Regions from separate parts of the Corynebacterium uberis genome, predicted to be linked through region 2. Evidence: predicted binding sites of a transcription regulator. Region 2 holds the regulator's gene; each other region holds the start of a gene.
The links. Region 2 encodes LexA, which represses DNA repair genes until DNA is damaged. Its sites were predicted from a motif close to CGAACANNTGTTCG; they were not measured.

Region 1 (3,235 bases), 910 kb from region 2:
CCAGCGTGGACTTGCCGGCGCCGGAATAGCCGATCACGCCCAGGATCTCCCCGGGCTCGACGGTCAGGGTCACGCCGTTGACGGCCGTGGTCTCCTGGGATTTCTTGTTGCGCGAGGGAAAGACCTTGGTGGTTTCCCTAAACTCCAGGCGGGTGCCGCGCTGGGAGCGCTCGGCGTGTGCCGGTGCGGCCGGTGTGGCCTGCTCGGCCGGTACGGCTTGCTCTGCCGGTACGGCGGGCGTGTTGGGGTCGTGCGCGTTGTGGGGCGATGGCGATGTTGGTGCCACGGGGGTGGTGCTCGCTCTCACTGTGAGGCTGATGGATAAGGGGGAAAGGTGAAAGTCAGAGGAGGGCAAGAGGGACGCGTGCCCGCCCGGTGGGGGCGGGCGGGTGCGGGCCTACTTGCTGGTGGCCGACTCTTCGAGCTTGTGCAGGATCTGCTGGAGCTCTTCGGGGGAGCGCTTGACCTCCACGGACGTGCCCTTGGAGTCCTCGGCGACGGCGGCCTGGACGTCCGGGTCGTGCCACAGCTCGACGAGCTTGGCAATCTTGTCATTGTCCTTGTCTTCTTCGCGGGTGACAAAGACGTTGATAAAGGGCTCCGCGCTGGCGCTGGAGGGATCGTCCTGGAAGACGGAGGTCTTCGGGTCGATGCCGGCGCGGTCCAGGAAGGAGTTGTTAATGATGGCCGGCTGGCCCTCACCGTAGGCCACCGGCGACTGGGCGGCTTCGACGGGGGTGACGGTGACCTTGGAGGACCCGGCGTCAATGTCGGCGGGGGTGGGGTCGAGGGTGTCCTTCTTCTTCAGGGTGATCAGCCCGGCCTGGACTAGGACGTTGATGGCGCGGCCCTGGTTGGTGGAGTCGTTGGGGATGGCCACGGACTTGCCTTCGATGCCGTCGAGGGAGGAGTGATCCTTCCAGAACAGCGCCAGGGGGACAACCTCGGTGGAGCCGACGGGGGTGAGCTTCTGGCCGGTGCCGGCGGTGTAGTTGGCCAGGAACTTCAGGTGCTGGAAGAGGTTGACGTCCAGCTGGCCCTGGGCCAGGGCGTCGTTGGGGGTGTTGTAATCGGAGAAGTCCTGGACGGTGAGGTTGATGCCGGCTTCCTGAGCCTTCTTTTCGTAGACCTGCCAGGCCTTCTTGGCGGAGTCGGTGGTGCCGATCTTGATGGTATCTTCGCTGCCGCAGGCGGTCAGGCCGGTTGCGGCGATGGCGGCGACGCCGATGGTGGCAAACAGTGCGCGCAGTTTCATGGGTGGGACCTTTCGGGGGAGTGTTTTGTGGAAAAGAACTTGGAAGCGACAATAGCAGCCACCGTACCGCTCGGTCTACAAACGGGTCTGCGGGCTAGACAGAGCGTGTCACTCTGCGGCTGTACCCGGCCCCCATCGTGGAACGGGTGTTCGATTCTGCGCTAGGGTGAAAGCATGCGTTTTCACGGCGGGTCGGCCCTGGGATGGTCGCGCATAGAAAGGATCCTCTCCGGGCGCCCCCACCCGGACCTTATCCCGGCAGGTCCCCCCAGCTTGACGACGCCCCCTCCCCCCACCGCGGCACCGGAGCCACCCGCACGGCGCGCCCCGTCCATCCCCTTCGCCGAGCTGCATGCGGTCAGCTCCTACAGCTTCCTCGGCGGCGCCTCCGAGCCGGAGGAGCTCGTCGCCCGCGCAGTCGAGCTGGGCCTGTGCGGCTTGGGGCTGCTCGACCGGGATGGTTTCTATGGCGTGGTGCGCTTTGCCGAGGCCGCAGCCAAGGCCGGCCTGCCCACCATCATCGGCGCGGAGCTGACCCTAGACAGTGCTGGTGGCGCCGTCCTGCCGGTCATCTGCCGCGGACCGGCGGGATACCAGGCGTTATGCCAGGTCTTGACCCATGCGCACATGGTCACCGGGACCAAGGGGCAGGTGGCCTATCCGCCGCTTGCGCAACTTGCGCAGCGCCTGGCCGGGACGTGCCTAGTGCTGGCCAATCACACCTGGGCAGACCGCCTGGAGGAACTGGTGGACTGCTTTGGGCCCCAGGGGGTGGTCCTGGAGTACCAGGCCACCATGGTCCCGGAGGATGCTGATCACGCCATGGCTCTCGACGCCGCCCGCCAGCGGTGCGCGCGCAGCGGGCGGGCGGGACTGCGGGCCATTATCAGCGCCGCCCCGGCCGCCGCCACCCGGGACGGGGTGCGCCTGGCTGCGGCCAAGCGGGCCTTGGCGTGCCGGGAATCCGTGGGGCAGGCCGCCCCGCGCCTGCACCCCATGGGGGCGCCGTGGTTGCGCTCCGGGCAGCAGGTGGCGGCCCTGGCCCCCGACCGCTCGGCAGAGATCGCACAGACCTGCGAAATTGCGGCGGAGTGTGCCTTCACCCTTAACCTGGTGGCCCCCCAGCTTCCGGACTGCCCCACCCCGCAGGGCTACACGGAGATGACGTGGCTGGCCCACCTGACGCGCACCCGGGGCCAGCGGCGCTACGCGGCGCGCAGCGCGGACGTTCAGCGCCGGGCGTGGGCCCAGATCGATTATGAGCTGGGGGTCATTGAGGAGCTGAACTTTCCGGGCTACTTCCTCATCGTGCTGGGCATCGTGGATTTTTGTGCCCGGGAAAACATCTACTGTCAGGGCCGCGGCTCGGCGGCGAACTCCGCGGTGTGCTTCGCCCTGGGGATCACCAACGCGGAACCGATCAGCGCCGGGCTGCTCTTTGAGCGCTTTCTTTCCCCGGAACGCGACGGCCCACCAGACATTGACCTAGACATCGAATCGACCCGCCGCGAGGAGGTCATCCAGTATGTTTATGCCACCTACGGGCGCGACAACGCCGCCCAGGTGGCCAACGTGATTACCTATCGCCGCAAGGGCGCTACCCGCGATGCCGCGCGCGCTCTGGGCTACCCGCAGGGCGCGGCTGACTCCTGGGCGCAAGGGGTCCATGAGGTGCCAGAAGACGTGGCTACGCTTGCGCACCAGTTCCTTGGCCAGCCCCGCCACCTGGGCATTCACTCCGGCGGTATGGTCATCTGTGATCGTCCGCTAGCGCGCGTGGTGCCCACCGAGTGGGCGCGCATGAAGGATCGCTCCGTGGTGCAGTGGGACAAGGATGACTGCGCGGGCGCCGGGCTGGTGAAGTTTGACCTGCTGGGCCTGGGCATGCTGGAGGCGCTGCACCACATGGTGGATCTGGTGGCGCAGACAACCGGAACAACCATCCACCTCTGGGACCTAGACCTGACGGAGCCGGCCGTG
Region 2 (3,235 bases):
CCTCGAGGCCGCGTTCACGCAGTGACTGCAGGAAGGACTGCGGGGCGTTGCGGTCGGTGATGACCACATCCAGGTCATCGATGGAGGCGAAGCTGACTAGATAGTCATTGCCGATCTTTGAGGAGTCGCACAGCACTACCACCTTGCGCGCGTTGGTGACCATCGCGGACTTGATGGCAGCCTCCTGGGCGTCTGCCGTGGACAAGCCGTGGTCCAGGGTCAGCGCGTTGGTACCGATGAACGCCACGTCTGCGCGCATGAGTGCCAGCGTGCGCAGTGCAGTATCCCCAACCACCGCCTGGGTAATGGCCCGAACAGAGCCACCCAGGAGTTGAATTTCCCCGAAGCCCTTATTTGCCATATTTAATGCGATCGGCAGACTATTAGTAACAATGGACCACTGGTGGGAGTGGCTCTTTTCTGCAATGAGATCGGACAATGCCGTGACGGTCGTACCGGCGTCGAGGAACATTCCGCCGTTGGCGTCGGGGAGAAATTCCAGTGCCGCGTGAGCGATGGCGGACTTTGCGCTGGGCGCAGAACGCAGTCGGGCATCCAAGGACAATTCCGTAGTTTGGAAAGACTGCGTGGCCACGGCTCCACCGTGGACCCGGTGAACCAGTCCTTCTCGGTCAAGGACGGCCAGGTCGCGTCGGATGGTTTCTGCGGTGACCTCGAAGCGGCTCGCAAGCTCCGTGACGTTGACGCGGCCCTCGACGGCAGTCTGCGACGCGATCTGTCGGCGCCGCTCCTCTGCGTACATGCTCGGGATCCTTTCCAGTCGGGCGTATCCGGAACAAGGACGCGCCAGTTTCCTGCCATTATTCCACAAAAAACAACATGGCCGCGGCTAGGCCATGTTGTTTTTATTGTGGTCATGCCCGTTTTGTGGGGCGAGACGGCCGTTATCAGTGGTCAGGGATACTCTGCGGTCCGGTACCTGATCGGGATTTCTGTTCCGATCAACCGAAAGGGCTACCACAAGCGGGGGCGGTAAACGGTGCTGGATCGCAGATGTGGGTCGAGGTTTCGGCGCGAGACTTCATCCTCGGGGGTGTGGTCTAGAGTTTGCGCATCACGGAGACGACTTTGCCCATGATCTCGGCTTCATTACCGGGAATGGGGTCATAGGCGTCATTGTGGGGAAGCAGCCAAACTCCGGTGGAGTCCTTATGAAATTCCTTGACCGTGGCTTCTCCGTCGAGCAAGGCGGCAACAAATTCGCCTTCTTCTGCTACGGGTTGTGCGCGTACGACGATCCAATCGCCGTCGAAAATTCCGGCATCCTGCATTGATTGTCCGGAGACGCGCAGCATGTACAGCTCACCGCCGCCGACAACATCGGTGGGCAGGGGGAAGTATTCGTCCACGTTTTGCTCGGCCAAAATCGGCGATCCTGCCGCGATGTTGCCGACGATGGGAACATAGGACGTCGCTGCCGCCTCCGGGGGGACGTCAGCCTGCGGGGCAGAGCTCTTTGGACCGCGCTTGGGGTCTCCGGGCAAGTGGCGCACATCTACGGCCCGGGGCTTGTTGGGATCCCGGCGCAAAAATCCCTTCTTCTCCAGCTCCTTGAGCTGGTAGGCCACGGAGGAGGTGGATTGCAGCCCTGCGGCATCCCCAATCTCACGGATGCTCGGCGGATAGCCGCGCAGGACTACGGCGTCCCGAATGACCTCAAGGATTCGGCGCTGCCGGTCCGAAAGGCTGGCGGGGTCGGGATTCTTGGGGGTAGAGGTCGGCTGCGGCGACTTCTTATTCGCCTTCTGCCGGGGCGTGCGTGCCATGTGTGGTGCTCCTTGACTTCGGTGCGGACTAGTCGGGGCTAGTCGCGGTCTCGCTGACGGTTGCTTAGTTGGACTGAATAACGGGGTGTCATGGTTCCGGGGAGGGGCCGGGAGGCGATCGGTGGCGAGCCGACACAAGGCTGTGGAGACCATGCTGCGGTGCTGCGCCCCCGCGCCCCGGTGGTGATCTTTCCCCAGGATCGTGGGAACCCTTCTTGCCCCAAACCCTACACGATCACCCGCAGTGTTGGGACGGGTGTTCGAGATTTTTCCGCGTGTCGCTAGCGCGCCTTCGCCATGAGTGCTATAACGAACAGGGAAACGATGAATCGCAAACGTGTACGAACCTAGTGTTCGAGTGTCACGGCAGGTTGCTAGTCTCTGTGTGTCGGTAACGGACGTGGCCCACTCTCGTGAAAGGAGTACCCCTATGACCCTCTCATTAAACCCCGTATCCACCAGTAACATCACGGCTGCTCGCCCCGCGGTCTCGAATTGCGCGGTCGCCGTGTGGGATCCGATCGGTAGCCATGTTCGTACCGGCAAGGCTGCCCCTGTTCGAACGCTGTCACGTTCGAGTCAGTGGGAGGAGCTAGCTTCCCCGGTGGGGTGGGAAGGATCGGTCGGCGGTACGTTTGTGGAACGAACAGGACCGCGAGGGCGTCGCGCAGAACGTCTAGATCGCATCACCACCTATGTAGTTGGTGGGCTCTTCGGACTCGCCCTGACCATCGGCGCGGTTGTCATCAGCGGTGGGGAATCCGATGTCGTGCCGGAGTCACCTGCGGGAATGGGATACACCGTAGGAGTGCAGCGATAGGAGGGGTGGGCAAAGACTAGGATGGTCTGCGGCGCGTGTGACGCACGTGTTCCCCCCGGCGACGCGTGGAAAGGTAGCACTGGTGTACTGCCCCTTTTGCCATCATGATCATTCGAAGGTCATCGATTCACGCGTCGTGGACGCAGGGTCTGCCATTCGACGGCGCCGGGAGTGTTCCAAGTGCAAGACCCGATTCACCACCATCGAAAAAGCCGTGTTGCTGGTGGTCAAGCGGAGCGGCGTGACTGAGCCCTTCAGCAGGGAGAAAGTCATCACCGGTGTGCGCCGGGCCTGCCAGGGCAGGAATGTCTCTGATGATGCTCTCAAGCGGCTGGCCCAAGAGGTCGAGGAGGCCGTCCGGCGCGATCATGGCTCGCACATCAAAGCCAATGCCATCGGCCTGGCCATCCTTAACCCTTTGCGGGAACTCGATGAGGTGGCTTACCTGCGCTTCGCCTCCGTGTACAAGTCCTTCGAGTCCGCCGCGGACTTTGAAAAGGAGATCCGGCTTCTCCACCGGCTTGATCGCCGTTAACCGGACTTAGCGGTGCCGTGCCACCTTGTCGATGGCGTTGAGCACCCGTTTGCGCGACACCGGCCTGGCTGTACCCAGCCGCTGGGCAAAAAG
Region 3 (3,235 bases), 400 kb from region 2:
TTGGGCCACCAGGGGGATGACGGCCCAGTGCAGGCCGAAGATGACCAGGGACTGGTAGAACCCGCCGATGAACAGCCCGGAGATGGTCGGGGAGAGGTCATAGAGCGCCTGGATGCCGTTGGCAATGCCGGTGGAGATGAACATGACCACGGGGCCCAGGAGCAGCAGGATTGCCAGGGAGACCACCACGACCTCCACCAGGGGCAGGAAGATCATGCGCACGGTGGTTGGGATGAAGCGCTTGAGCTGGGGTTCGAGGATGGAGGCCAGCCAGGCGGCGACGATGATGGGGAAGATGGAGTAAGAGTACTGGGCTACGTGGAAGGGCAGCCCGAAGAAGTCCGCGTTGAGGGGCATACCCAGCAGGCTGGAGGAGGCATCGCCTTCCGCCAGTTTGATGATGGCGGGGTAGGTGATCACACCGCCGATGATGGCCACGATGATGGGGTCCGCGCCGAGCCTGCGTGCGGCGGTAAAGCCGACGAAGATGGGCAGGAAGTAGAACACGGCGTCACTCATCGCGTCGATGAGGATGAAGGTGGATGACGTCTTGGTGATGACGTCAAAGTTCAGCAGCAGGGACAGGATTCCCTTGATAATGCCGGAGGCGGCCAGCAGTCCAATGACCGGAATCATGGACCCGGTGATCACACCGATGAGGGAGGCAAAGCCATGCTTGACCCATCCCCAGGTGGTCGTGGGCTTGTCGACGTCCCCCGCCAGCGCAGGGGCATCATCGGCACCGCCGAGCTGCGCAGCCAGGGTGTCATAGAGGTCCTCCACACCGGGGCCGATGACCACTTGATATTGCCCGCCGGCGCGGATGATCTCGATGACCCCGTCGAGACCCTGCAGATACTCAGTGCGGGCCTGGGATTCGTCCTTGAGGTTGAAGCGCAGCCGGGTGATGCAGTGGGTGTGGTTGCGAATATTCTCAGCGCCACCGACCCCGTCAATGATGGCGGCGGCCAGCTGGTCCTGGCTCAGTGGGGCGACGGCGGCGGCAGGCTGCTCATCCTGCGGCTGCTGCTGCTCAGGCTCGTCCTCGCCGCTGCGGACGATTGTTGCCGCCGGGTCGCCTGCGCTCACGGTTCCCACGTGGGCGTCGATACGCTCGCAGGTGGTGGCTGAGTTGGTGACGGCGACGATGGTGCAGGTGGACTTGCCTTCCTGCGCAACAAGCTCGGTGTCCCAGGTGGCGATGGCGTCGCCTGCCTGGACCTGATCGCCCTTGACCACGCTCAGCGCGAAGGGGCGTCCCTGCAGCTCAACGGTGTCGATGCCCAGGTGGACCAGCACGTCTAGGCCGTCTTCGGTATGCAGTCCGATGGCATGGCTGGTCCGCGCCACCATGGTCACCGTGCCGGTGACGGGGGAGACGACGGTGGTGTCCGTGGGATCGGCGATGCCAAAGCCTTGGCCTAGGGCGCCTTTGGCAAAGGTGGGATCGGGGACATCGGCCAGGTCAATAACGGTGCCTGAGACCGGTGCTACTAGGGATTGTGTGGCCATCCGTGGGCTCCTTTGGAAGCGGTCATGCAACTTTCGGTTCAGGTTAACACCGGGGGGAGAAAGCGGGATGGTTTTTGGCCAATCAGTGCTGCCGCACTAGTAAGTGCATTCGAGGCGGCCTGGGGCTAAGTGGTGCCGGTCAATGGTGGAGCCTTAACTGTACAACCTGGGCTGATGAACCTTGACGCGGTGGTGGAAGGGAGTATAGTGGGAGGGGAACATGTGAACGGGGACTGAGCGTACCGGGGGGAGAGCATGCCCCCGGAGGGGGGAGGCCTTGAAATGCCCGTCACACCAGACTGTTACTTCACTGTCAATGACCCGGAAAATCCGGTAGCTGTGCACTATCGGGACATTGTGCGCGCAACCCATCTTTTCTGGGAATCCCAGGTTCCGCGCGGTGATGAGGCCATGCGCACGTCCGTGGCCCGGCTGGTCAAGGACACGGGCGCGCGGCCGTACACGTTGAAAAACTCGATCATCGTGGGACTGGATGTACTGTCTCGGCTGCCGTTGCTCAACGCGCTTCAGCATGAGTTGTTTCATCTGGACCTGGATCGGGTGACGGCAATTGGCAGGCTCATGGAGGCTGTTGATCGGGAGGATTTCGGGGACGTCGATAGGCATTTGACTGCGTATCTCACGCCCACGGTTCCCGGGCAGGCGCTTCCTACGGTGCGGCAATTGGAAGCCAAGCTCACCGAGATTATTCGGGCGCTGGATCCGGAGATTATTCCGGGCCAAAAGGAGCCGCCGCGTCAACGCCGCTACGGGGTAGACCATAACGATGTCACCTCCGATTTCCTTATCACGCTGGACCTTGATGAAGGCGTGTGGCTAGACAAGCTCGTGCGGGCCCGTGCGGCCAAGGACAACACCACCCTGGGGGAGGCGTTCGTCGCCCTGGTCAAGGAGAAGAGCACCACCCGAGTGGTCCTCAACCTGTATAAGGCCACAGATATTGAGGCCGCCCCGGCGTGGATGCCGCAGGCCGGTTGGCTCAGCGAGCGTTCCCAGCGGCAGTGGGAGTCCATGGTGACGCAGGTGCGCGACATGGACAGCGCGCGTACCGAATACACCGCGGCCCACGATGCCACCCGGGGATTGTCGGCGTGGGTGGATGGGCGTGACGGCACCTGCCGCTTCCCGGGCTGTACCCATCCCGCTGACACCGCGCAGCAGGACCATCGGATCAACCACCACGAGGGGGGATCTACCAGCTGCGACGGCCTGGCCAACCTGTGCCAGCATCATCACAATATGAAAACCGATGGGGTGGTGCGCTACCTCCTCGACCCATCCACCGGCATTGCCGTGTGGATGATGGATGATGCCACCTGGCAAGTATCGGTGCCCAGCGGCCCGCTGAGTTGCCGGGGAATCGCCTGGGCGCGCACCATTGCGCAGTACCGCAGCCAGCGGTGCGAGCGTGCCCGCGAACTGGCGCGCAGGGCCGCGCGGGAGGAGGTCGGTTTGGATACTCGCCCATGGTGGTGACTACACTCGTGTCCCGCACAAAGACGCGAAGAGAAGGGGTGATGGTGTGCGGGTCCTTGCCGCCATGAGCGGGGGAGTAGATTCCTCCGTTGCCGCCGCCCGTGCCATGGAAGCCGGGCATGAGGTCATCGGGGTGCACCTTGCACTCTCCCGCGACCCGCAAGCCGTGCGCGAGTCCTCGCGCGGGTGTTGCTCGCTGGAGGATTCCGCCGACGCTCGCCGCGTG
Region 4 (3,235 bases), 940 kb from region 2:
CCTAGAGTCCACTGGTTTCCCGCCTGGCTGCGCGCCGGAGCCGGCGGGATGGCCAGCTATCTCATAGCCCTGGGCTGCTTTGTTGCCGTCCTCTGGGGTGCAGGCGCATTGCTGGGGGTGTTGCCCCGCGAGGTGGTCTACCTCGCCGGAAGCTTCGCCGGGCTCTACACCGCGCTGATCACCCCGCCGCAGGACGGGACGTTTCGGGGGCGCGGGGCAGGCCGAACTTTGGTGCTAGTTCCCACCACCCGCTGGGGCAGGCTCGCCGCCTGGAACGCCTGGCACGCGGTGGTACTGGGGGCGATCGCTACCCCCGTCATCGCCGCCAGCGGCGTCGGCCCCGTAGTTGCCCCCGTGCTCTTTGTGTTCGGATTCCTGACCGTCGTGGCCACCGCGCGCTGGGGCGACGGGTTCCCCGGATTCATCGCCGGCGTGTTTGCCATCATCGTCGGCGGATTCACCGCGTGGGAACCCTACTCGGCGTGGACCTTCGGGTGGCTCTACGCGGGGCAGATTGGTGTGGCGCACGGTGTGGCGGTGGTAGTTCTGGTGGGGCTGGGCGTGCTCGCTGCGGGGCGGGCGTGGCGAGGGTGCGGAAGGGGGCGTCGATAAGCGTTCGGAGACTAAGCCTCCGGGCCCTCGGGGGTGGCGTAGACGGGCTTGCCCAGGGCAGCAACCTCCGCATAGCCGGCAGCCTTCAGGGCGTCAACGATGCGGTGGAAATAGTCCTGATCAGCGTCTTCGTCGAAGGAGTCCAGGAGCGAGATGACGGGGAACTCGCCGTCGTAGCGCACCGAAACCAGCGGGTGGCCGGCCTCCGCCTCAATGGCGGCGATGGCCTCTTCCGCGCGCTGCTGCTGGATCTGGCCGTGACTGTTGTCCACCACCGCGGGGCTGGGCGCGGCGGCCTCCTGAGCGAGGGCGGGCGTGGCCGACGCGGCGATCCCCGCGAGAGCTACAGCACACACGATTGGCTTGAGCGTCATAAGCATTCTCCTAAGGTTCGGGTTTGAGTGGACATTTACGTGTTTGAGTTTACGTGGCGGGGTGGTTCTGCGGGGGCCGGGGTGCGGTTTTTGGAGGGGTTCGAACGGCTGTTCGTACGGTTTCGGGGCTGGGTCACGGCGGTGTTTTATAATGTCAGCAACAACCGCGGAAACATACAATACCGCAGCTCACGGGGATATTTTAGGGGGTGAAACAGTGACCGCACCAGCGGACATCGCCGGGCTCATCGGCACCGTCGCACAAGCCATGCACACGCTGTGTGACCTCATCACAGACGCGCCCGACGCCGCCCTCTTCCACGCCAACCGCGACGCCTTCTTAGAACTCGAACGCGCCTGGAACCTCAAAGCCAGCCTCGACCCCGCCATCGCGCACGCCGCCGACAAAGCCGAAGCCGGACGACTCGTCGGCTCCAGCCGCACCGTCGACTACCTCACCCGCACCTACGGACTCTCCTTCACCGAAGCCCAATCCCGGCTGCGCAGCGCCGCGCACCGCTACGGGCCGGCGCCTGTGCCTGCGCCTGCGTCTGTGCCCGCGTCTGTGCCGTCGCGGGAGGCCGAGCCGGAGCCGGAGCCCCTGCCCGAAGTACAACAGCGCCGCGAGCGTGCCCGCCGCAGCCGACTGAGCAAGGAAAAGCTCGCGATTATCGACGCCGAACTCGCCCGCCTCTCCACACACGTCGCCACCGAACGCGACCGCCTACGCAGCGCCGCCATCGATGAAGCCTGCCACCGAAACCCCGAAGACCTCCAAGAATGGGTCCGCGCCCGCGTCCGCCACTGCAACAGGCGCGTCATCGACCCCCTCGAACCCATGCGCAAACGCACCTTCTGGATCGGCAAAACCGACCACCTCGGCGGCGCCACCTTCGGCGGCTACGCGCCGCCCGCCCTCCTAGCACTCCTCGATTCCACACTCGCCCCCGCTCGCAACAAGGGCGCCTTCGGGCCAGACCTCGACGGCACCACCCCCGCACCCGGGCTCGACGACCGCCGCACCGTCGCCCAACGCCGCCTCGACGGCCTCTGGCACATCCTGCGCAACCACGGCACCGACTCCGCGACCCGCGCCGGCGGTGCAGCAAGCCTGGTCATCAGCGTCGACGCCGCCGAACTCACCGAAGCCGACGCCCGCACCCACCTACCCCACTGGCCCACCAACACCCACGCCCAACTCACCCCCATCGACCTCCTCATGGTTGGCCTTGCGCGTTACGACGTCGGCGTCCTCCACGACCACGACACCGGCACCGTCCTCCACGCCGGCCGCAGCCGCCGCACCGCCAGCCTGCTCCAACGCCTGGCACTCTTCGCCGAACAACTCGTCTGCTCCCACCCCGGATGCACCCAACCCGCCTGCCAAACCGACGTCCACCACATCGTCCCCTGGCTCAAACAAGGCCGCACCGACATAGAAAACCTCACCCTCCTATGCAGACGCCACCACACCGACAACAATGACAACCACGACGGCGCCCACAACATGGGCCACGCCGAACGCGACCCCCACACCGGCCGCGCCGGCCACCGCATACGCACGCGTACACGTACCCAAGCTCCGGAATCGGTGGGATCCCCGGAGCCCGGCCCATCCCCGCCGCGCAGCACCGACTCCTCCTGACGGCCACTCCGAACCACACGCGGGTGGGCGGGGGCTCAGGGCTGCGCTCCCCTGCTTGGGGGCTGTTCGGGGCTGCCTCGGGATTGTTGCGCGAGACTTGTCGAAGCTGCTCGGCGCTCCTTGGCCCTCCTAAGCCCTGCCCTCCCGAGGTTTTCGCCTGTCCACACCCGGACCCCGCTGGCTTTGCCGCCAGATCTGCTGTCATGCCCGCCACCAGGCCCGCCGCCAGCGCCCCGGGAGGCGCCCGAGGATGCGTCTGAGCCTGTCGCGATCAGGCCCCGTCAGCCGTCCTGGCGGGCGCTACAGCGGCGCGATCGTGTGCTTCTTCGGCAGATCCCGCTCATCCTTATCCGCCAGCTGCCGCAGCGCGCGCCGCAGCGCCAACCGAGTCTCATGGGGCTGAATCATCGCGTCAATGAACCCACGTTCCGCAGCAACATAAGGAGACGTCATGTTCTGGTCATAGAAGTCCATGAACATCTTCTTCATCATGTCGCGCTGCTCTGGGGGGGCCGCCGCCAGCTGCTTGCCCTGGATCATCACCACCGCTGCGGCCGATCCCATCACCGCGATCTGGGCCGTCGGCCACGCCAGGTTGATGTCC

Region 1: a site for LexA is predicted at 1,395-1,408, ahead of LH390_RS02440 (error-prone DNA polymerase). Genes of this name have one in related genera too.
Region 3: a site for LexA is predicted at 1,728-1,741, ahead of LH390_RS04855 (HNH endonuclease signature motif containing protein). Genes of this name have one in related genera too.
Region 4: a site for LexA is predicted at 1,088-1,101, ahead of LH390_RS10820 (HNH endonuclease signature motif containing protein). Genes of this name have one in related genera too.

The regions. Positions count from the first base shown of each region.
Region 1 is NZ_CP085051.1:527,882-531,116, forward strand. It holds gene LH390_RS02430 (methionine ABC transporter ATP-binding protein) at 1-148, opposite strand, end outside; gene LH390_RS02435 (MetQ/NlpA family ABC transporter substrate-binding protein) at 398-1,255, opposite strand; gene LH390_RS02440 (error-prone DNA polymerase) at 1,430-3,235, shown strand, end outside.
Region 2 is NZ_CP085051.1:1,434,759-1,437,993, reverse strand. It holds gene LH390_RS06665 (DeoR/GlpR family DNA-binding transcription regulator) at 1-763, opposite strand, end outside; gene lexA (transcriptional repressor LexA) at 1,062-1,787, opposite strand; gene nrdR (transcriptional regulator NrdR) at 2,690-3,142, shown strand; gene hrpA (ATP-dependent RNA helicase HrpA) at 3,149-3,235, opposite strand, start outside.
Region 3 is NZ_CP085051.1:1,038,853-1,042,087, forward strand. It holds gene LH390_RS04850 (PTS sugar transporter subunit IIABC) at 1-1,512, opposite strand, end outside; gene LH390_RS04855 (HNH endonuclease signature motif containing protein) at 1,795-3,009, shown strand; gene mnmA (tRNA 2-thiouridine(34) synthase MnmA) at 3,056-3,235, shown strand, end outside.
Region 4 is NZ_CP085051.1:2,371,918-2,375,152, forward strand. It holds gene LH390_RS10805 (hypothetical protein) at 1-5, shown strand, start outside; gene LH390_RS10810 (hypothetical protein) at 1-612, shown strand, start outside; gene LH390_RS10815 (hypothetical protein) at 624-986, opposite strand; gene LH390_RS10820 (HNH endonuclease signature motif containing protein) at 1,204-2,631, shown strand; gene LH390_RS10825 (acyl-CoA carboxylase subunit beta) at 2,932-3,235, opposite strand, start outside.